2 regions of the Synechococcus sp. RS9907 genome follow, and region 2 is predicted to be linked to the other one. Evidence: riboswitches for the same ligand, from Rfam matches in the RefSeq annotation. Region 2 holds a riboswitch; the other holds the start of a gene.
The links. A riboswitch is a leader RNA that binds a small molecule or an ion and turns the genes downstream of it on or off. The one in region 2 is predicted to bind cobalamin.
Positions count from the first base shown of each region.

Region 1: it holds a riboswitch for cobalamin, as region 2 does, so the genes downstream of both, SynRS9907_RS09265 (HupE/UreJ family protein) here and SynRS9907_RS08150 (HupE/UreJ family protein) in region 2, are expected to answer to the same signal.

Region 1 is NZ_CP047944.1:1,665,311-1,676,381, reverse strand. Features, by position in the region: gene SynRS9907_RS09280 (hypothetical protein) at 1-242, shown strand, start outside; gene SynRS9907_RS09275 (hypothetical protein) at 348-839, opposite strand; gene SynRS9907_RS09270 (hypothetical protein) at 1,849-2,079, opposite strand; cobalamin riboswitch at 2,401-2,552, shown strand; gene SynRS9907_RS09265 (HupE/UreJ family protein) at 2,577-3,188, shown strand; partial or broken gene SynRS9907_RS14085 (hydantoin utilization protein A) at 3,572-3,784, opposite strand; gene SynRS9907_RS14170 (GNAT family N-acetyltransferase) at 3,922-4,479, opposite strand; gene SynRS9907_RS09250 (DUF1651 domain-containing protein) at 5,854-6,105, opposite strand; gene SynRS9907_RS09245 (hypothetical protein) at 6,454-6,675, opposite strand; gene SynRS9907_RS09240 (hypothetical protein) at 6,740-6,922, shown strand; gene SynRS9907_RS09235 (hypothetical protein) at 7,690-7,833, opposite strand; partial or broken gene SynRS9907_RS14165 (ATP-dependent zinc protease) at 9,220-9,612, shown strand; gene rimK (30S ribosomal protein S6--L-glutamate ligase) at 9,670-10,620, shown strand; gene chrA (chromate efflux transporter) at 10,878-11,071, shown strand, end outside.
Region 2 is NZ_CP047944.1:1,472,408-1,483,478, reverse strand. Features, by position in the region: gene SynRS9907_RS08195 (hypothetical protein) at 1-18, opposite strand, end outside; gene SynRS9907_RS08190 (TIGR03943 family protein) at 15-668, opposite strand; gene SynRS9907_RS08185 (permease) at 682-1,638, opposite strand; gene SynRS9907_RS08180 (hydantoinase B/oxoprolinase family protein) at 1,758-5,423, shown strand; gene SynRS9907_RS08175 (hypothetical protein) at 5,449-5,733, shown strand; gene SynRS9907_RS08170 (hypothetical protein) at 5,865-6,170, shown strand; gene SynRS9907_RS08165 (16S rRNA (uracil(1498)-N(3))-methyltransferase) at 6,252-6,956, shown strand; gene SynRS9907_RS08160 (hypothetical protein) at 6,991-7,299, shown strand; gene SynRS9907_RS08155 (hypothetical protein) at 7,296-7,547, shown strand; cobalamin riboswitch at 7,575-7,724, shown strand; gene SynRS9907_RS08150 (HupE/UreJ family protein) at 7,732-8,364, shown strand; gene SynRS9907_RS08145 (iron uptake porin) at 8,443-10,008, shown strand; gene SynRS9907_RS08140 (Crp/Fnr family transcriptional regulator) at 10,328-10,876, shown strand; gene SynRS9907_RS08135 (extracellular solute-binding protein) at 10,895-11,071, opposite strand, start outside.

The sequences.
Region 1 (11,071 bases), 190 kb from region 2:
GCGGTTACTTCAGGACCGAAGAGCCGAAGCAGATCAACGCCTACTACTTCAAATGGGACACGCTGCGCACCTTCTGGCGCTCTCTTCTGCTCGTGCCGGCGCTTTGGCGAAAAAGCCGCTCAGTCCACAAAAAATGGCGTGGGCAGTTCCCGCCGGAACTCTTCGCTGTTCCACTCGTGGAGCTCAGAGCAGCCCATGGCATTGAGGTGGTTCACCCCGAGGCAATGTGGGCTGCCCGTTGAAGATTCGATCACCTCAACGATGAACTGCAATCGTCAGTTTGAAGTGGTGATGCCTTGGGATCGAACTTGTGACTCTTTAGAGGTACAAATTTGAAGTACGCCGAGTCAAAGCATTTCAGGACGCAATCGGCTCGGCCGATAAGAGATCAGGAAGGCCTGTTGGCCGGCGGCCTCTGATTTCACGGCAGTGATCAGGTCTTCACCGGTGTTCCAGACCCAGACCTGGTCGTTATGGCTTTCGTGGTCGAGGCTCGTGCTCAGCGGTGGCCCATGTTGGGCGCGCAGGCCTGCAAGCACCTCCGTCATGTCATCAATGGCGAACTCGTAAGCCAGGTTCGTCAGCCCTTGTTCTGGGTCAACTTCAAAGGTGGCCTGTGAAACGGGGAGTCGATCCAGAAACACATCTCGCTTGACGTAGCGACCGGCCTGCTCTTGGCTCAGAGCTTGGCCTTCACCCAGATGGATCGCCACTTGCTCGAACGGCATGCCCCAGGCCAGGCCTTCGACGCAGGCGTCCACCCGGCCAGCACCGTAGGCCAACAGCAGGCCGAGAAACGCCGTGATCAGAAGGTTCTGGAGCTGTCGCAGCACCTTCATATGGTGATTCATCACTGTTCAGATTTTGTTGGTTCGTGGGTCTGTTGCCTACCACTTGTTGTGAGGGCAAGCCCTGGATCAGCCGATCAAGGTTGTGTCGCTGTCCTTTAAGCCGCCTCGGTACCGATCACTGTCGGATTGGGATGTGATCAAAAGCTGCCCAGGACTCAGCCCAGTTGCGGGTGAATTCCGAACCACTCGCAGCAGTAGCCCAGCTTCAAAATCAAAGCGATCAAGACCATGAAGGCTGCTGCCAAAAAGGCGATTCCAATAGAGAGCTGCCGGTTCTTCTCGTTCTGCGCCGATCGGACCATTGCGGAGGGAGAGGGTGGGAGTCGCTTTCGCATCCGAGACTCATTCATGCCAGTTGTTCTTGGCAATTCAGCAGTTTTTGCCGAGCATTCCAAATTCCAACAACACAATTAGAAGTGCCTGTGTGTCACCAACACAGGCACCCAAAAAAAGGCGGGTCCCACCCCGTCTACTTGACGCACTCACCAACCTCGGTGGGTCAGCACCTCAATCATAGGTTCGTCCCGCTACACAACCAACGGGAGAAATGCTTGCGCCCATACGCCCTACCCACAATCACCAGTCGCCTGGCTGTCTCCTGACAGGTTTTGGCAGCAGGCAATTTCGCTTGGTCGTGCTGGTTCGCTCAAGGTTCCTTAGAAACTCCTCTGCGTTCCACAGACCTTGGACTGATCGACAATGACCAGACCGATCGCAAACTCTGTAGAGGTTATCGCCAACAGCATCCAACGTTGAACCCTTTGGCGTTTGCGCGATGCGAATGAAAGGCATCAGTGCTCCGCTTCTACCTCTGCCGTAGCGAGATCACGAGTGACTCACAAGTGTTGTGGCGTCAAGGGAACTTGCGCTAATTCCGCACTTATGGGATCACGCCTGGGATCAGGATGGACTTGATAAAACCATGAAGATCCATTTACGTGCAGCATCCTGGGTCTGATTTCCCGTCACCCGATAAAGAGCACTCTGCAAGTCGTGGTTAGGGAGTTACAAGGTCGATGAGGCTCCCTTCGCCATCAACGATCCTGAACCGCTTTCCTGTCGCCCTCGCTCTCGTCTTGGCAGTCCTGTAGGCATCGCCCTCGTTGTGCTTCTCACCCCACCTCTTCCAGGACCCGAACTGATCCTGGTATTGGAGGACGTACTTCATCTGAGCGAGTGCTGGAGCGGTGAGGGGCAGGAGCAATAGGGGGAGAAGCAGAAACCTCATCAGTCGCCCATCAACGACTTGATATTGATGGATCCACTTCATGGAGGACTTCTCCGTCCTCGCCCAGAACTCGGGTCTTCCTACCAATCATCCTGGCGATCCTGTTCGCTTCTTTTGAGGCGACCTCTAACGACGGCGCTGAAGCGTGGAGGTGCCATTCCATGAAGGGATTCAGTTCTTGAACTCGGAACTGGTCTCCTGCCATCCCTCAGTCGCCCTCCACAACTGTCTCCACTACTGCGTCCTTCACCCTGTCCTGAAAGGTCTTGCCGTCTTGCTCAGGGGCAATCGCATTGGCAGTCGGCAAGGGGCGGTAGAAAAGTTATAAGTGGGTATGACGGATCGACCTCCTAAGAGGTTGGCAAAACGAGGAAAGTGCGGTGAGGGAGTCCCCAAGTCCGCCGCTGTCCCGCAACTGTGATGGGGTTCGCCGCCCCTCAGTCAGAACACTCGCCGTCTCCAATCCCATTCGTTCTCGGCGAGGACCGAGGCATTCCATGAAACGTTCCCTTTTCCCCCTGGTTGCCCTGACCGCTGGATCCGCTGTGGTCCTTGGCACCCATCCCGCTCTTGCTCATGGCACTGCTGGTGGTGGCGCTCTTAGCGGTCTGACCCACCCACTGCTGGGGTTAGATCACCTGCTCATGCTGATGGCAGTTGGCACTGCTGCGTCCTTCATCTCCTCCCAACTGCTGCTGTGGGCACTGGGCGGGGCAGTAATCGGTGCTGTTTTGGGATTCACAGGATTCACCGTCACCTCTGCGGAAGTGCTGGCGGCACTGGCGATCTCAGCGGTAGGTGCGTTGATCCTGGTAGCGGGCAAAGTCGCCAAGACCTCCAACCTCACCACCATCAGCGGGGTGGTGGTCGCAGGAGGCATCGCTATTCACGCCATGCTCCATGGACTGGAGGCACCCAAGGACAGCAGCACCCTGATCTGGTGGAGCGGTGCTCTTCTGAGTTCAGTGCTGGTGTGCGGCGGTTCCTATCTGCTTCTCAAGAAACTGCCCACATCGGTCAGCAAGGCGGCAGCAGTTGCCTTCCTTGCCATCGGTGGGTTGCTCGCCTTTGGTCCGTTGGGTCTGCTGGCGGGTGGCGCTGGGGCATGACCCTGAACTGCTGAGATCGCCAGTGCCGCCAGCACTTTCGACGCATTAGTCCCCTTCAGTGGCGGCATTCCCTGCCGCCTTTCTTATTGCTTACTGGCAACCGAACCTTGATAGGTGCCCACTACCTCTCCCGACGGTTCTCCTGTTCCTGACAGCGGAACACTTGGAAGAGGTTGGTTGGGAGGTGCCATTCCATGAACGGATTCAGTTCTTGAACACGGAACTGGTCTCCTGCCATCCCTCAGTCGCCCTCTACAACTGTCTCCACTACGGCATCCCTCAACTGAGGGAGGGCGAACCCCAGAGACTCAGGGCAAACTGTCGCCGCTCACAGGTAGGTGAGATGTGCTGGGAGACCCGCACCCTTTCCTGTCACCAGACCCCGCCCAGGAGGACATGGCCTCAACGTGGGCGAGGCCCTTGATGCCGATGGCGATCAGGGCGAGAACAATGACCCCGGCGGAATGACCGGCACCCCAGGCCAGGCCGCTGCGGCAGGCGGCGAGGGGTCGGTTGAGGGAGAAGGGAGCCATCGCCACGAGGTGATCCGCGCCGCCGACGACATGAACAGCGCCTGCGGCCAGTCCGGTTAGAATGGAACAAACATCGGTACTGACGGTTTTCGATCCAGGCCTTTGATTCCCTGATACGGGGGGCTTGCTGGGCATCTTGACCCTGCACGACTCGCCCCGTGATTGGCGCTTGAACTCTGGGTTCAATCACCTCAACGTCATCACCACAGTTGTGCGTGCATCAGAGCTGGATGACACCTCAACTCGATGGGGTGTTGGAGTTCCTTCCCTTTGGCACTGATCCCCTGCCATCCCATCGGTTGCGTCAATGGAAATGGAGGCTTGACATTGATGGCTTGTTGACGATCAAACCCGAAGCGGCCGTAAAAGGCAGGATCCCCATACACCAGGATTCGCGGCTGATGGCTGCTCAGGGCATGCCTGATGGCGTGATCGACTAATTCAGAGCCAAGCCCTTGGCCTTGATGGGTGGGGACTATGGCAAGGGGAGCAAGAATCCAACCCACCATTTGGCTGTCTTGGGTTGTGATGCTGCTGAGGCTGAGATGTCCAACGATGGTTGTCTGGTGCGCGGTGATGACCCAGTGCAGCGCTGAATGTGTTGCATCTGTGGTGTCAGACCAAAGCTCGTGAATGACTTGGATGATCTGTTCACCCTCTCCAGCTGGAAAGGCTGCGCGATGAAGTTGAAGGACCGCTGGTAAGTCTTGCTCTGATGCTTTGCGCAGTGAGGGGATGCTGCTTTGACTGCTGCTCACAGGGCATCGTTTGCTTTTCCATCATCATGGTCTTGTTTCTGGGACGGAAGAACGGCTGATACCCGGTTGTTGCCGGAACAGGTCTGAGGGGCTTGTCCCTGAGTTGTCCCTGGTTTTTTGTGCAATTGGGCTGAATGATGTGCAACTGAGCCGTCTATCGACGGAGGTGATCTCAGCTCCGTGGATCACCAAGGCTTGTTGCGGATCACCGACGACCGGTGGCATTGGATTGGCGAGCTTCCCGCTTCATGGTTCTGGACCATGCACTTGGATTGCCACGCCGTTCCAACAATCGGGCGTTCTGCCTCATAAGGCAATGAGCAGGACAGCTGATTGCCTGATGCCCCATCGCTTCCGAGAGTGTGTGCATCGAGATCGGAGGAGCCCATGACGGCCGACACTCCACCTGAGCAAATCGCAGAAGCAGCCTGACTTTTCTGGCCCCTGCTCCAACTTTTCAACCCAACCGTGAGCATTTCGTCTGTGACGACAACTGTGGACGTCTGATCAGTCGACTCTCCTCAGCACCGTGCGTAGGTGCCCCGCAGGAGTCCCGCTTCACACCTGGTCCAAATGGCCCCAGGGTTGCCACAAGCCAGACGCTTCGACCTTCCTCTTTCAGTCCCATTGCCAAGGAGATCCCCAAAGGCAACACGTACTGACTAGGTCGACTGCAATGCATAAACGAGCGAGTTAGGCCGTCTCTTCCATCTGGGAGGGGCGGCCTCCTCTTTTGTTGAAGTGCAGGTGAGCAGTTCCCTAGGACGACGTGCTGTTTTTGCACGGGCGTTCACCTCGCTTCAACTTGAGCCACATCGCTTTCTCAAGCGCCGTCAGCTTTGGATCTGTCTCATGCATTGCAGCTTCCGCACGTCTCCTGGCGGCAATGATGAAGCGGTCTGTCTTATCGACTCCGTCGAATCCCATGTCCCTAAAAAGGACGACACTTGCAAGGTAGACATACGAATCGTGCGTGCATCGAATGCCAGTGAGCCCTCACTTCAAGCGATGGCCAGAGCTGACTGGGGCTTTAATCGCTCGAACAAATCTTGGCCGTTGCGAATGATTTCTTTCACGCCGATGCCTGTTCAGTCGTGTCATCGAGGACATCTTGCTGAAGCTGCTGAACAGCGCAGAGGGCTTCATGCGCTGGCCATCCATGGACGTCCATCAACTCCTTAACAAGCGCATCAGGGGCCTGAGTGATCGAGGTGCGAATGGCATTGACAACCTTGTTGTCCCTTGCGAGTGCAGACAGCCGTAGAGCCCTAAGTCGCTGTGTGTTCGGCTGTTTCATGACCGCACTCTGGACTACTGCTGGTTTTGCTCCAATTGCCAACGACTCGTAAGAGCTTGGTTGCCCCGTTCACTGCCCTATCGAAGAGGACCGGCGCATCTCCTCCAGCCCATTGATTTGAGTGCATTCCATTTTTCCAGCGCCTCTTGTCGCGTCATCAGTTGACTCCCCTGAGGAATCGGGTCGTCAGGTGGCCGCCAATGGAAGCTACGCATGACGATTGACTCGCCTTGAGAACCATCCTTGGAAGCAGTGAATTGGTAGTAAAGCTGCTGTGGCTTATTGACAAGCCACGCGCCAACTGACTTGTAGGAGAGTTCTTCAGTGATGAGTTCGCCCCATGGGAGAGGTGCCTGATCGATCGCTCAGACGGTCTTTTTTGTAGGTGAGCTGACGGAGCTTTTCGATGTGCTGTTCATGTTCTCCGCTGCTCCAGTGCTGTGGGTAGGCAACCCGGGCTTGAAGCTCCGAGATTTGGTTGTTGAGTTCTCTCGCTGGGTCCTCGAACCGAAGGTCCTCTCCACAGTGGACCATCACCTCCCCCTTCTGGTGAGGGAAAAGTGAATCTCCCTAATAACTCCCGGTGGGTCCCCCCGGGCCATCCTTCATTTGACGCGGCTACTCCCTCTGACTCACGGCAGCTGCAGTTGAGGCCGTGAGCTTCTAGTAGCCAAAGGTCAGTTCTGCTTGACCTCTTCGGCGTATTCCCGCTCGAGGTGATCAAAGCGGGCCAAGCACTCTTCTGCGTCAGCCCAGCGACCAAAGCGGCTGAACCAACGGCTGCGTAGCCCTTCCCACCTCATGCCCCAATGCAGTGACTCTGCGTAGGTCCGGCCTGCGCCACCGCTGTATGTGAGCCGACTTCGCGTTGATCGTTCAGCCATTGGAGCCTCCTCCATGAAGGAGACCCGTGGTGTGGGAATCCATGGATAGCTTCTAGTGGGGTTGGCCTGTCAGCTGCGGGTGACCAGCCTCTATCCGCAGGTGAGTTGTCTACTTCTGGGCGTAGTCGATCAAAAGTTGCTTTTGGAAGTTGAGCTGACGCAGCTTTTCGATGTTCTGCTCATTCTCTTCTTTGCTCCAATGACGTGGATTGGCGATTCGGGCCTCAAGCTCCGATATTGCGTCGTTGAGATTTGTCGTTGAGTCCTCGGTCCAAGGTTCACCTCCACAGTGGACCATCGGGTGATAACCATGGCTGAGGTGAGTAAATATCCTTTTTTGCTACTGATGCCATCTCGTTCGGCTGTTATCAGTATGTGGGTGTCGTGCTCGTGCAGACCTCCTCTAGGTCGGTGGTCAAACTGAGGCGACGGGATGAGGGAACAGTTGGGTTTGTGTAACCTGCCCTCATCGCACCACGGTTAAGCAGCCAAAGTTGCGATGCTGCTTAGCATGCAGCATGAAGGGCAGAGCATGACGAACAGCACTCCGAACCTCATCGCTTGGCTGGCTGAATACAGAAAGTATTTAATCCTCGTCGCCGATGGTGCCAACGATGAGGCTGCACTTCTAAGGCAAGAAATTGAGGAGGGTCTCAATTGGGTTGAGCGGGGTTGAGCTGAGTTGGGCTGCCCTTGAGTTTGCGAATGATTCTGATCAGTCTTTGCGCCATTGATTATCCCGTCCGTGTTGTGGCACGCCTGTGGCTTTGAATCAGGTGAAGTACGGGAAGCCGATCGGCGGCTCGGAGCAATACGTCTGTAGACCGTTTGAAGATTTTCTCAGTTATGGCAATCCATCTTTCAGGCGGCGCGCCAATAGGTTCGCTCATCTTTGAAGGGATGCACGCTCCTTTTCGTGCTCTCGCCTGTCCATTGCACGCAATATCAACGGGCTCAGAGGAATCTCCTTTGGATTCAGCTCAAAGCCGCCGCGCACGTCGCGCTTGAAGATTCACTAGCGGAGCAATCTCAGGCCGCCTCTGTAGATCCAGCTCCATCGTCGGGGAAGGCCCAAGGCTCTTCCGCCTCTTTTGCTCTGCGCTTCTGCCAAGCCTCAAAGCTGTCCTCCTCTTGCTGCTCAAGGAGCGGTTGATCGGCTGGATGGATGCCCATGTCGGCACCCTATGGGATTTTTTCGGTCTTAGAAAAAGTCTCAACTCGCTTCAGGAGCCCAGCTCATCTCGTTCTGCTACATGAAAGGCCTAGAAGCTAAAGAAATTAAGGACTGCTTCTAAGGCTCCAAGCCCTAATAGGAAGGTGCCCGCGAGCAAGGCGAAGTCTTTTTTTGATCTAGCCATGGTTGCAACGATTGTCCCCGCGAATGCCATAAGCAAGAACCTAAAGAAAATCGGAAGACCCAGCATTGAGTTCCATGTAGTTCCCGAATGAGTTTTGTAAACCCTCTGCAACGCAGTGGATTATCCGCTCGATACCAACTTTGAGTGCCTTAATTTCTCTCACAGGGAGTAATGCTTATGACGAGGTCTGCCCCCGTGCGGTGACTACTTTGAGTTTTCCGCTCTGCTCAGTCAACAAAAAAGGGGTAGACCCCCTAAGTCCGCCCCTTCGTATTTGTTCGACGCAGAGAAGGGCACCACTGACCTCTCCTCAACACTGACTGGGTAGGTGCCGATATGTAACCCCCTGAACACCAATTAGGCATTAAGACTCTTGAGGGGGAAAGCCAATTATTTGATGATTTCGATGGCGCGAGCACCACTGCCAGCGCTCCGGGAGATGTAGTTCGCGGGTCCCCCTAGCCCGCGTCTCCCTCAACTATCCAGCCTCAGGGGCCTAGTCGACTTGCTTCTGCCAGGTGGTTCTCCAGAGCTTGCAGCTCTTCTTTAGGTGTTCATCCTGCTGCAGCTGCCACTGTCAGAAGGATCGGGCAATGAGACGCTCACTGCCGCAATGATGATCGCCGTTGCATTGGGCTTGAACCGCGCATAGCTCTTTAGGTGAACCTCGATGGTGCGCCCCATTGCTTCGGAGATGTTGGCGATTGGCGCGTTCTAGGTATGCATCCCCTTGGCGTAGCGATACCGGAATGAATACGAGGTGAGATGGCGGCAACCGGCGTGGCGGCTTGTGCTGTTCTGCGCCGGAGTGGGTGGTTTGACCCTGGCCTGATCCATTCCTCTGCAGAATCACTGCATTGATGGGGAGTGTGGTGGCTGGAGCTGGTGTGAATCCTGCTGATCAGCGCTGGGGTTTCTGGCCGCTGCTGCCACTTGGGTTTTAGTTGCAGGAAAAGGTCTGAGGGGCTCGTCCCTGAGTTGTCCCTGGAATTTTGTGCAACTGGGATCAATGGCGTGCAATTGAGCCTTCTATCGACTGAGGTGATCTCAGCCCCAGCAGTCATTCATCGGCGGATCACCAACACCTCTTTTGAATCGTTTGATCGATGCCAGTCGTGCCCAACAAGCCCCAAAAATTGGCTAGGGGTGTCTTCAGCCGATCTAGGATCTTGTGTTCTCTCGATAAGGACCCACAGAGGCCTTGACCAACAAACTCATCGTCGGCAGTGAGGAGTGGTGCTCCCTGCCAGGGCTTGGATTGCCGGCGATTAAGGCACGCGTCGATTCCGGCGCGGCGACGTCGTCGTTGCATGCCTTCAACATCGTCCCCTTCCAGAGGGATGGTGAACTGTGGATCAGTTTTGAGGTGCATCCGCTCCAGAACGACCGCAGTGTGGTGGTGCGCCATGAGGCGCCGGTGCTGGAGCAACGCAGCGTGCGCAACACCAGCGGCATCTCTGAAAACCGCTATGTGATTCGGGAAGAGTTGGTGCTCGGCGAGCAGCGTTGGCCGATTGAACTCACCCTCACCAACCGGGATGCGATGGGCTACCGCATGCTGCTGGGGCGTGAGGCGATGGTGGGGCGCGTGCTTGTGGATCCTGAGGGGAGCCATCAACTGGGTGATGTTGAACCAGCCCAGTTGGAAGCGATGTATGCGGCGTTGCGCACCGAACGCACAGGGCTCCGCATTGCTCTGTTGGCTTCGGATCCCGAGCTCTACAGCAACCGCCGATTGCTGGAGGCGGGTGAGGAGCGCGGTCACCGCATGGAATTTCTCAACGTCAAGCAGTGCTACATGCGGCTTGATCCACAGAACCCCGAGATGCATTACCGGGGCGGCAATGTGCTCGAGCGAATCGATGCGGTGATTCCTCGCATCCGTCCAAGCGTCACCTTCTACGGATGCGCGATCACGCGTCAGTTTGAGTCGATGGGAATTCGTGTGCTCAATGCTGCTGAGCCGATCAAACGATCCCGCGACAAACTTCTGGCGTCACAGCTGTTTGTGCGCCATGGGCTGAGCATGCCGGTCACCGGTTTTGCCAGTTCTCCGCTCGACACCAAGGATCTGATCAAGATGGTGGGCGGTGCACCGTTGATCCTCAAGCTTCTCGAGGGGGCTCAGGGACGTGGCGTGGTTTTGGCCGAAACCCAGAAGGCAGCAGAGAGTGTGATCAATGCCATGAAGAGCCTGAACGCCAACCTGCTGGTTCAGGAATTCATCAAAGAAGCCGGTGGCAAGGACCTGCGTTGTTTTGTGATTGGCAACAAGGTGGTGTCGGCCATTGAGCGGACAGCAGCCGTGGGCGACTTCCGCTCCAACATTCATCAGGGCGGTTCCGCCCAGGCGGTGCGCATCCGGCCTGAGGAGCGCAAGCTGGCTGTGGCGGCGACACGGGCGCTCGGCCTTGATGTGGCCGGTGTGGACATCATCCGCTCGGAGCGTGGGCCCTTGCTGTTGGAGGTGAATTCCAGCCCTGGGCTCGAGGGAATTGAAACGGCGACGGGTAAGGATCTTGCTGGCCAAATGATTCAGGAAGTGGAGCGAAAACTGGGTTGGGTTCGCTCCTGTTCGACCCCTGCTCTGGTCGCTTCTTGATCGGGTTCTTGGGCGGAAACCTAGGTTTCCAGCCCCATCAGATGTTCACTTTTCCCTCTTAATTGTTTCGATGCTGGCTCTGCTGGTGTTGGTGATTTGGCTTGCTTCAATCTCCTGGCGATTGTCGAGGCGACGTTGAGATCAATGGTTTGTGAGGCTTCATCGCTTCCTCAGCTGAGCCGCGAGATTCTTTGTGTTCTGCGTGCCCTACGGATGGCTAGGGCCTGAATAGCGTCATGCGAAGGGATTGGAGGCTGATGCCCGCTTCGCTGCAGGTGTTTGTTCAGTTTTTCGTGTTGGGGTTGACCTCCTTCGGTGGCCCCGTGGCGCACCTCGGTTATTTCCACGAGCGCTTTGTGCAGAGGGAGCGTTGGATCACCGCTGAGGCCTATGCCGATCTGGTTGGGCTCTGTCAGCTGTTGCCGGGCCCTTCGAGTTCCCAGGTGGGCAT
Region 2 (11,071 bases):
CAAGGGCCGCCGCGTCATGGTTCCAGGGGCCGCTCGGGCCTGGCGATCGGCGTGATGTTTTGGGGAATCACGACGGGGATGCGCCGTTCCTTCCGCGTCTGCACGCTCATCGTTCCCTCGATGGCCAACCACTGGTTTGTTTGGGGGATGAACGACTCCGGCCATTCCACGGCCAGGCCAGCGGGTGTGGCATCAGCCAGGCAACAGCGCACCGTGAGCCGGGCGATCAGCGGTGGGCCCTGGGGTTGCCTCCAGACAAAACCGCTGATGCGCACAGGATTGCCGGCCACAAGGTCGGGATCGGGCTGGCTGCGCAGCAAGCGCACCCATTCAGTGAGGCTGCGTTGTTCGGGGGGCAGAACAAAGGCCAACTCCGGTGGATCGGGCAGGCCCTGGGGGCGGTTGCTGGCCAGATCGCTGAAGGAGGGACTCGGCGGAAGGACCAGCACCAGCGCAGCCATCACGCCACTGAGCAGCCAGGGCAAGCGCCAGCGTTCGGCTTGCTTCTCTCTTTTCAGCAGAAGGGCCACGCCCAGCATCAGCAAGACCAGGCCGGTGACCCCCACCAGGCCATGGAAGACCCCGCGAAGCAGCAGATCGAGGCGTCCGCTGTGGAAGCTCCACAACAGCGTCAGGCCCCAGAGCAGCAGCAGGGTTCCGCGCTTCAGCACAACCGGCCCCTCACAGCAGCCATAGGTTGATCCACTGACCGATCAGCAGCACGCCAAGACTGGCACCGATCGCCGTGATCAGGATTGCCCTTGGCCGCATCAGCACGGTGAACAGGCCCGCGAGTTTGAGGTCCACAACGGGCCCCAGCAACAGGAAGGCCAGCAGGGCTCCGGGGGTGATCTGAGCGGCAAAGCCCAGGGCAAGAAAGGCATCCACGCTGGAGCAGACCGACACCACCACCGCCAGCAGCATCAAGGCCAGGATTGATGCCGTCGGCGCGCCCCCCACGGCCAACAGCCAACTGCGCGGCAGCCAGGTCTGCACCATGGCCGCAATCACGCATCCCAGCACCAGCAGAGCGAGCAGATCGAGAAATTCGCGGCAGCTCTGGTCCAGCACCTGCCAGGCCTTGAGGCGCCTGCCGTTCATGGATCGGGGTGGGCTGGGTGATCCGCCAATCACACCACTGCTGCGCTGCAGCAGCCCAAGGTTGCTGAGGGGCTGGCTCATGCGGCGTTCCTCCAGAAGCGCAGTGGCCAGCAGCTGCGTCTCGGGCAGTTGCACCAGTAACAAGCTCAGCAGGATCGCCAGCAGAAAGGCCCCCAATGGCCGGGCTACCAGCAGCCAGGGCTGATTGGGAAACGCGGCCCAGGTGCTGGCCAGCACGATGGGATTCAGCACCGGAGCTGCAAACAGAAAGCCGAAGGCCGTGCCCATCGGTGCCCCGCTGGCCAGCAGACGGCGGGCGACGGGGACGTTGCCGCATTCGCAGGCCGGAAGGGCAAAACCCATCAGGGCCCCGATGATCGGTGCCAGCACTGGGTTCTTGGGGAGCCGCTCGATCCAGGCACCCGGTGGCACGGCCCATCGGGCCAGGCCTGCGATGGCAACGCCGAGCAGCAGAAACGGAACGGCTTCCAGCAGTAACCCCTGAAAGATCGCCCAGGCCGTGGCGAGCTTGTCCAAGCGTTCGGGCGGCGGTTGCTTCTCAACGTTCTCAGTTCAGCTCGCCCATCGGGGGGCGTCGACATGGTTTGTTGATTGGCCTAGGCGGCAGGCTGGGACGACGTTGGCCAGGGCCTGAGATGGGGTGGTGCTTCTGGATTGATCGCGGTGGCACCTTCACCGATCTGATCGGTCGCGATCCAGAAGGCCAGCTGCACGTGCGCAAGGTGCTCTCGGAGCAGGCCGGTGCTGGAGACCCTGCGGTGTCGGCCATGGAAGCGATGTTGGCGTCGGCTTCTCCACCCGTGGAGTTGGGGGACGTCGACGACGTGCGTCTCGGCACCACCGTGGCCACCAATGCGCTGCTGGAGGGGGCTGGCGCTCCTTTGTTGTTGCTCACCAATGCCGGGCTGAGGGATCAGCTGTGGATCGGCGATCAACACCGCGATGATCTGTTCGCACTTGAGCAGCCCCGGCGACCCTTCCTGGCGCAAACGGTGCTGGAGCTGACCGGTCGGCTCGATCCCCGGGGTGAGGAGGTGGAGCCGCTGGTGCTGGATCATCCGCTGCGGCGGCGGCTTGAGGAGCTGCGCCGTTCCGGCCTGGACGTCGCCGTGGTGGCGTTGTTGCATGCCCAGCGCAACCCAGCCCATGAGCAGCGCTGTGCTGCATTGCTGCGGGAACTTGGCTTTCGCACCGTGGTCTGCTCCCACCAGGTGAGTGTGATGCCCCGCCTGGTGCCGCGGGGGCAGACGGCCCTGGTGGAGGGGGCCGTGCATCCGGTGCTGGATGGCTACCTGCAACAGGTGCAGGGGGCGTTGGGTGCCGCCACGCCCCTGCGGGTGATGACCTCCAGCGGAGCGTTGCAGGCTCCAGACAGGCTGCAGGCCAAAGACACCATCCTTTCGGGGCCGGCGGCGGGGATGGTTGGGGCGATCGCCGCGGCGCGGATGGCCGGCTTTGACGGGGTGCCGGTGCTCGGCTTCGACATGGGGGGCACGTCGACGGATGTGTTCTGTGTGGCTTGCGCCGATGTGCAGGCCCTGCGGCAAGTGAAGGAGCAGACCGAGATCGCCGGCCTGCAGTTGCTGGCCCCACGGCTGCCGATTGAAACCGTGGCGGCCGGTGGCGGATCAGTGCTGGAGCTCCAGGGGGAGCGGTTGCGGGTGGGACCTCGCTCCGCCGGAGCACAACCGGGCCCGGCCTGTTATCGCGCCGGCGGACCGCTCACCATCACCGACGCCAACCTGTTGCTGGGGCGTCTGCAGGTGGACCGCTTCCCGGCGGTGTTCGGACCGTCCGGGGATCTGCCACCGGATGTGGAGGTGGTGCGGCATCGCTTCGCCGAGCTCGCGGCAGCGCTGGGGCAGACCCCGGAGCGGGTGGCATCCGGGGCGTTGCAACTGGCGGTGGAAACCATGGCTGCTGCGATTCGCCGGGTGTCACTGCATCGCGGTGAGGACATTCGCGGCGGGGTGTTGGTGGCCTACGGGGGAGCTGGTGGTCAGCACGCCTGTCGCCTGGCGGATGAACTGGGGCTGAACACGGTGCTGTTGCATCCCATGGCCGGCGTTCTCTCCGCCTTTGGCATGGGTCAGGCCCGTCAGCGCTGCCGGCGGCAGATGCATCTCGGTGCTGCCCTCTCGCCCGAGCTGTTGGCGGGCCTGCCGGATCAGGTGGAGCGGCTGATGGCTGAAGCAAAGGAGATGTTGCACCGCCAGGGGGATGGTGCTGATGCCGAGGCGGAGGAGCCGCAGGTCTGGGTCAGCCTGGCCCTGCGTTATCCCTCTGCCGAGCAGACCCTGGTGCTCCCCTGGTCCGCTGAGCAAGGCGTTGATGCCGTGATCTCGGCCTTCCAGTCGAGCCATCAGCAACGCTACGGCTACTGCATTGATGCCGATCAGGCCCTGATCGTCGAACAGCTCAATGTTGAGGTCACAGCACCCCAACAGTTCGATGCCACAGCCACAGCCACAGCCGCAGCTACAGCAACAGCCGCAGCTGAGAAGGCCGAACCAACGCCAGAGGTGCAGCCATCGCCGCAGGTGTCGATGCACCTGGAGTCGAGCGGCTGGACGCAGGTGCCGTTGCTAAACCGCACTGCCCTGCGGCTGAATCAGCGGATTGCAGGCCCGGCCCTGATCGTCGAAGCCACGGGCTGCACGGTGCTGGAGCCGGGCTGGCAGGCCCGGGTGGCGGAGGGGGGCACGCTGTTGCTGGAGCGCTCGCATCCCGCAGACGGATCACCGGAGCTGGCCCAGGCCGGTGACCACGACCCGTTGCAGGCGGAACTGTTTCGCCACCGCTTCATGGCGATCGCTGAACAGATGGGGGAACAGCTGCGGCAGAGCAGTCGCTCCGTGAACATCCGCGAGCGCCTGGATTTCTCCTGTGCGTTGTTTGATGCCACGGGGGGCCTGGTGGCCAATGCCCCCCACATTCCGGTGCACCTCGGATCAATGGGCGACAGCGTTCGCGACCTGCTGGCCCAGGTGGCGAGTGGTGATGTCGCACCGCTGCAGCCCGGCGACACGCTGCTCAGCAACGACCCTTTCCATGGCGGCACCCACCTGCCCGACATCACCGCCATCTCGCCGGTGTTCTGCGATGGGGATCAGCCCAGCTTCTTTGTGGCCAGCCGTGGCCATCACGCCGATGTGGGTGGCATCGCTCCCGGATCAATGCCGTCCTTCAGTCGCACCATTGCCGATGAGGGCCTGCTGCTGCGCAACCAGCTGTTCGTGCGCCAGGGCCGGGTTCTCGCCGCAGATCTGAAAGCGGTGTGGGGCGGCATGGCCACGCCGCCCCGCAACCCTCCGGAACTGTTGGCCGATCTGCAGGCTCAGGTGGCGGCCAATCAGGCGGGGATTGTGGCGCTGCAATCCCTCGTGGAGCGGGAGGGGCAGACCCTGGTGCAACGGCAGATGACCCTGCTGCAGCAGGACGCAGCCCGCAGTGTTCAGCGGCTGCTGTTGCGCTTAACGGACGCCCGGCATCAGCTGGCCCTGGATGACGGCTCCTGCCTGGTGGTGCAGGTGAGCCTGGATCTCAAACGCCAACGGTTGTGTTTGGATTTCAGCGGAACATCGCCCCAACGGCTGGGCAATTTCAACGCCCCCCTGGCGGTGACGCGGGCGGCTGTGCTGTACGTGATCCGTTGTCTCCTCGACAGCGACATCCCCTTGAACGAGGGCTGTTTCGCGCCACTCGATCTGGTGGTGCCGGAGGGCTGTCTGTTGAATCCGCGGCCCCCCGCCGCTGTGGTGGCCGGCAACGTGGAGGTGTCTCAGGCCCTCTGCAATCTGCTGTTCGCGGCTTTCGGCACCCAGGCGGCCGGCCAGGGAACGATGAACAACCTCAGCTTCGGCAATGGCCGCTGCCAGTACTACGAAACGGTGGCCGGTGGTGGCGGCGCGGGTGCGGGTTTTGCCGGATCGGTGGGGCTGCAGTCGCACATGACCAACTCGCGGCTGACGGACCCCGAGGTGCTGGAGAGCCGTTATCCGGTGCGCTTGGAATCCTTCGCGGTGCGCTCCGGCAGTGGCGGCCAGGGCTTGTGGCCCGGGGGCGACGGCTTGGAGCGCACGATCCGCTTCCTCGAGCCGATGAGTGTGTCGCTGATCAGTGGCTCGCGGCAGGTGGCCCCGTTCGGTCTTAATGGTGGGGCCAGTGGTGCCTGTGGCGAGAACCTGCGGCTGGACCGTGAGGGGGTGGCCCATCCCCTGCCCGGTGCTGTGCAGCTGGAGCTCCAGGCGGGCGAGGCCATTCGCATGCTCACCCCAGGGGGAGGCGGCATGGGACGTTGAGGAGGGGATGCCTTCTGGTGGTGTGATGCCGATGCGATCACAGGGTTGGTGGTTGAGCGTGCTGCTGGGCTGCTGCCTCAACGGGGCTGTCCAGGCCAGAAGCCTTGACCAGCAGATGTTCCAGTTGCAGCTGGTGATGGATCAGATCCGTTTGGCCCGTTCCGTCGGGGATCGCGTTGGCGTTTGCGTTGAATCCCGCCGGGCCAACAATCTTGTGCTCGATCTTCTTCCGGCCCTGCAATTGCACCGTCCTGGCCTCAATCATGCTGCCTTGCAAGACAGGATCCTGGTGGGATTTGATCAGTGTTGATCGCCTGAGTTGATCGAGTCTTTGATCGATCTTTCCTGATTGGCTTTGGGGCTGCTGTTTGAAAACCAGCATGACGACCCATTGTCGATCGGCATCTGCGGATTCAATCTGAATGCAGCCAAGCTGATGGCATGGGTTTGCTTCAAACGATCCAGGGACGGTTGCTTCAGTACGACTCCCCGTCGCGGCAGATGCAACAGGCCCATTTCGACGCAGCCCGACGCCTGGCCCAGGCTCAATTTCAGCTGGCTGATGCCGAATTAAGCCAACGCCTCTGGCAGGACGTGGCTGATCGTGATCTCGATGTTGATCGGATCCTGAATCTCCTTTATGGCTGCTGGTTCCAGGACGATCCTGCGGCGCTGCGTGCTGCCGACGCTGAGTTTCAGGCGCGCCGCGAGCAGGAGTTGATCCCCGGGGTGTTCGAACACTGCTGAGGATTGTTGGCCGTGGGGATGGTTGTGCTGAACTGACGGATCTGTTGGTGACGGCGTGCTGTTGATCCCTGAGATCCAGCCATGAACATCGTTGTTCTCAACCGTTCCGATTGGCTGGATGAACGGAGGGTTCGTCTTGTGGATCGTCGGGCGAATCACATCCGTTCGGTGCTTCGGGCTGCGGTGGGCGACAGCATCCGAGTTGGTGAGCTGAATGGCGATCTGGGCCAGGGCCGCATCTGTGCCCTGGATGCAGATGCCGTGGTGCTGGAGGTGGACCTCAACCAGCCACCGCCGCCTCGCCATCGGTTTGACATTGTTCTGGCCTTGCCGAGGCCCAAGGTGCTGCGCCGTCTGTTCCGCACCGTGGCCGAATACGGCGTGGCCAACCTTCACCTGATCAACTGCGCCCGGGTTGAAAAGAGCTATTGGCAGTCGCCTTTGCTCGCACCCGACAAGGTGCACGATGCGCTGCTGGCCGGGATGGAGCGCGCCAGCGACACGGTGGCGCCCCGGGTGCATCAGCACCGGCGCTTTCGACCCTTTGTTGAAGACCAGCTCCAGGATCTCTGTGCCGGACGGCCCTGCTGGATGGCCCAGATGGGGGCCTCCCTTCCCTTGCGCGACACCCCAGCGGGGGCGGCTGTGGTGATGGTGGGGCCGGAGGGCGGTTTTGTTCCGTTTGAACTGGAGTTGGCCCAGGCGGTGATCGCGCAGCCCGTGCATCTGGGATCGCGCACCTTGAGCGTGGACACGGCCCTCACCACCGCTCTGGCCCAGGGATGATGGTGTTGCGTGTGTTGCTTCAACGGCGACGGCAATGAACGATCTGGCTGGCTTGCAAGCTCTTGTGGAGGACGTCGGGTCCGGCAACGTCATCGATGCCGAACTGCTCGATGGGTGTCCGGTGGAAGCCCACGAACTGGATGAAATGGATGCGTCTCAGGCCGCGCAGGTCGCCGCCCATTGCTTCGGCCTGCTCTTTGATCACAAGGTGGAGCAGCTTGAGGGAATCGAGGCGGATCTCGATGCGGGCCTGTGGACCGGCACCGTTGATGGTTTCGGATTTCAGATCAGCCGGGATGACGTCGGCGATCTGGTGCTCGATTTCTCGAGCCAGCCGGCGTGACGGTTGATGAGCTGCGCAGCGACCTGACGGCCCGGCTTGGTGAGCAGGTGGAGCAGGTGTTCACCCGGGATGGAGCCCCTGTTGACGACATCACCGAGCTCTACCAGCCCTCTCCGGCTGGTTTTGGCGGTCAGCTGCGACTGCAACGCAGCGGCCGCCGCCTGGCCTGGGAGCTCTGGCTGGAAGACGGTGATCGCTGGAATTTCCACACCACCGACCTTGCCGATGCACCGCCACAGGCCGAATGATTGTTGGTCAGGAGCGACGGCCAAGCGCCGGTAGGGTGGGGCGCTGGTTTCAGCGGGGAACAGCCGCTGAAGGAAACGGGGAAAGAGCAGTGAGAATCTGCCGCTGTCCCGCAGCTGTGAAACGTCGGCCCTCCGCCCACGTCAGTCAGAACGCCCGCCAGATCAAACCGACGAGGATCGACTTTTGAATTCTTTGCCACTGGCCCTGCGCAGGCCGCTGCTGATCGCCGGCCCTTCGCTTCTGGCGGTTCTTCTCCTGGCAAGTCCAGCGTTCGCCCACCACCCATTTGGCATGGGCGACAGCGCTGCTCTCACCCCCCTGCAGGGATTGCTCAGTGGCATCGGGCACCCGCTGCTGGGTCCTGACCATCTCCTGTTTCTGTTGGCCATCGCCTTCATCGGCCTGCAACGTCCCCGCGCCTGGGTGATTCCTCTGCTGGCTGCTGGCCTGGGCGGCAGTGTTCTTTCGCAGTTCATCCCCCTGCCGGATGCCGTGGCTCCCTGGGCGGAGGCCATGGTCTCCCTCAGCCTGGTGGTGGAGGGTTTGATGGCTCTCACCGTGGCCTCCACCCGTTGGTTGCTGCCGCTGGTGTCCCAGCATGGTTTTCTGCTGGGCAGCACCATCGTTGGTGCGGAACCCACCCCGCTGTTCACCTATTTCCTGGGTCTGCTGATTGGCCAAGGCGCACTGCTGTTGGTGGTGAGCAATTGGTCCAAGTCTCTGGTTGAGCGCCTGGGCTCCCAGGGGCAACGGCTTGGTGCCGGCATCTGGATGGGCATCGGCATGGCCTTTGTCTGGGTTGCCCTGATCGACTGAAACCTCTTGTTGCGTCTTGCCCAGATGGCTTGACGCTTAGAAACCGATGTTGCGTAATGGGCACATCGCTCTTGACCCATGACGCTTGTTCGGCAACTGCTGGTTGCTCCTGCTGCCCTTGGCCTGATCGCCAGTGGCGCTAATGCCGCCGAACTGAACATCAACGGCGTTTCTGATTACGCGGCTACTGCCAGTGGCAACAGCCTTGATCAGGTCACCAGCGTCACCCAGTTCTCTGACATTTACCCCACCGACTGGGCCTATCAGGCTCTGGCCAACCTGGTGGAGACCTACGGCTGCGTCGCCGGTTACCCCAACGGCAGCTTCCGTGGCAACCGTGCCATGACCCGCTACGAAGCGGCTGCCCTGCTGAACGCTTGCCTCGACCGGATCACTGAAGTGACCGACGAGCTGCGTCGTCTGCTCAAGGAATTCGAGACCGAGCTGGCCATCCTTAAGGGTCGCGTTGACGGCCTCGAGGCCCGCGTGGGCGAACTGGAAGCAACCCAGTTCACCACCACCACCAAACTCAAGGGTCAGGCCACCTGGGTGTTCGGAGCCAGCCGCTTCAAGGGGTCCGCGTCCCGGCTGCGTTCCAGAAGCGATGGTGACTATGGCGGCACAACGTTCAACCACGACCTTCAGCTGGGGTTGGCGACCTCCTTCACCGGCAAGGATCAATTGACCACGGTGTTGCGTGGCGGCAATTTCGATGGAGACGGCAACGTTTTCGGCAGTGGTGGTCCGTTGGGTCTGGCCACCCTGGAAACTGCGTTTCAGGAGGGTGATCGCCCCAATCTGGTGGCGATCGACAAGCTCTTCTATTCCTTCCCGTTGGGGGATGAGATCACCATCACCACCGGCCCGATTGTTGGCCAGGAAGACATGCTCGCGATCTGGCCGAGCGTCTATCCCAGTGATCCGATCCTCGATGTGCTCACGGTGAATGGAGCGCCGGGGGCTTACAACAAAAACAAAGGTGCGGGCGTGGGCATCAGCTGGGCTGCGGAAAGCGGAGCCCGCGCGTCGGCCAACTATGTCGCGGCCAATGGTGCATCAAGCGACACCCGTTCCGGTGGTTTCGCCACCGACGAGGCGGGAGGCACCGGCACCCTGCAGCTGGGTTGGGAGGGTGACAACTGGGGCGTTGCTGCCCTGTATTCCAAGGTTCAAAACGGTCAAGACCTGATCGTGTATGCCACGCCTTTCGTTAAGGATCGCTTCAGTGATCGGGGCGTGACTCACGCCTATGCCCTGGGTGGTTTCTGGCAGCCATTGGAGAGCGGCTGGCTTCCATCGCTGTCGCTCGGTTGGGGCATCAATCAGTCCGACACCCAGCGCGAAGGCCAGGTGAACACCAGTCAGTCCTGGAGGGCTGGGCTGCAGTGGAAAGATGTGTTGGTGGCGGGGAACAACGCCGGAGTGGCTGTGGGACAGCCTGTTTTTGCGACGGATCTTCGAGGTGGCGACACCCCTGCTGATGGCCAGTTCATCTGGGAGTGGTGGTATCAGTTCCAAGTGACCGACAACATCAGCATCACCCCGGCGCTGTTCTATCTGTCGCGACCGATGGGTGAGCTCACACCGGATGGTTCAACCTTCCAGCAACTGGGCGGCCTGATCAAAACGACATTTGTGTTCTGAGCCGTGAATCAATAGCGACGTCGCGCGGTTGCAACGGATCTACCTCCTGTTGAAGCCTCCGTTGCAGTGGTGGCAGCCCGTCACCACACCAATGCTTCGAATACAAGGAGATGCCCAGTTGCTCCGCGCCCTGCTGCTGCACGCCAACGAGCAGGTCTCGGCCGCAGTTGAGAAAAGGTCTCAATTTGGGAGCTTTATTGAGAATGACTTGCAATATCGACAAGAGATCTGTACTGTTGCGAGCAATTCTCAATCGCGATAATCCGTGACCGCGTCCGCCTACCGCTTCCTGCCGGACAATCCGATCGCTCCGTTGAGCATGCCCCGTTCGCAGACGGTGTTGATTGATCCGGCCGGGCGTGATCAGGCCACGGTGCTGGAGGTGATTGAAGGGGTATGCCGCGTGTACTGCCCCTGCGAAGAAACGGAGGGAATGACCCTGGCGTTTCTGCAGTCGGGCGATCGCCTGCGCACCGATCGTCTCTGCAGTGATGGCGTTTGCATCGAGGCCCTCACCGCCCTGAAATTTCGGCGTGATGCTGTCTCAACGGATGAGCTGGGTCTTGATGCGGTGAATGAATGGACGCTCCAGCTCCTGCGCATCCGTCATCTGGGCCAGGCCGAGCAACGGCTGCATGCCCTGATGGCGCTGCTGGTGAACCGACTCGGATTTCGTTGCCGCGATGCGTACCAACTTCCGTTTCGCCTCACCCACGACCGCTTCGGTGAACTCATCGGTGCAACACGGGTGACTACCACTCGCCTGATGTCGAAATGGCGTCAGGCGGAACTGGTGGCCATGGCGTCCGGTGACGTCACGATGCAGCTCTCACCAGAGTTGATCGCAACTTCACCGCTTCAGTTTTGACGATATGGCTCGCTGGCCTCAGCGCCAGCCAGCCTGCGCCATCACTTGAATCGCCTTCTTCTGGTTGGCACCGATCGCGCTGATGGGCACGTTGTCCGGGGTGAACCGTCCGTACTGTTTCAGCACATTTGAGGAGCCCTGACTTTTCAGCGGGTATTCGTGGGTTGGCCCAGCAAGCGCCTGGCTTCCCTGCGG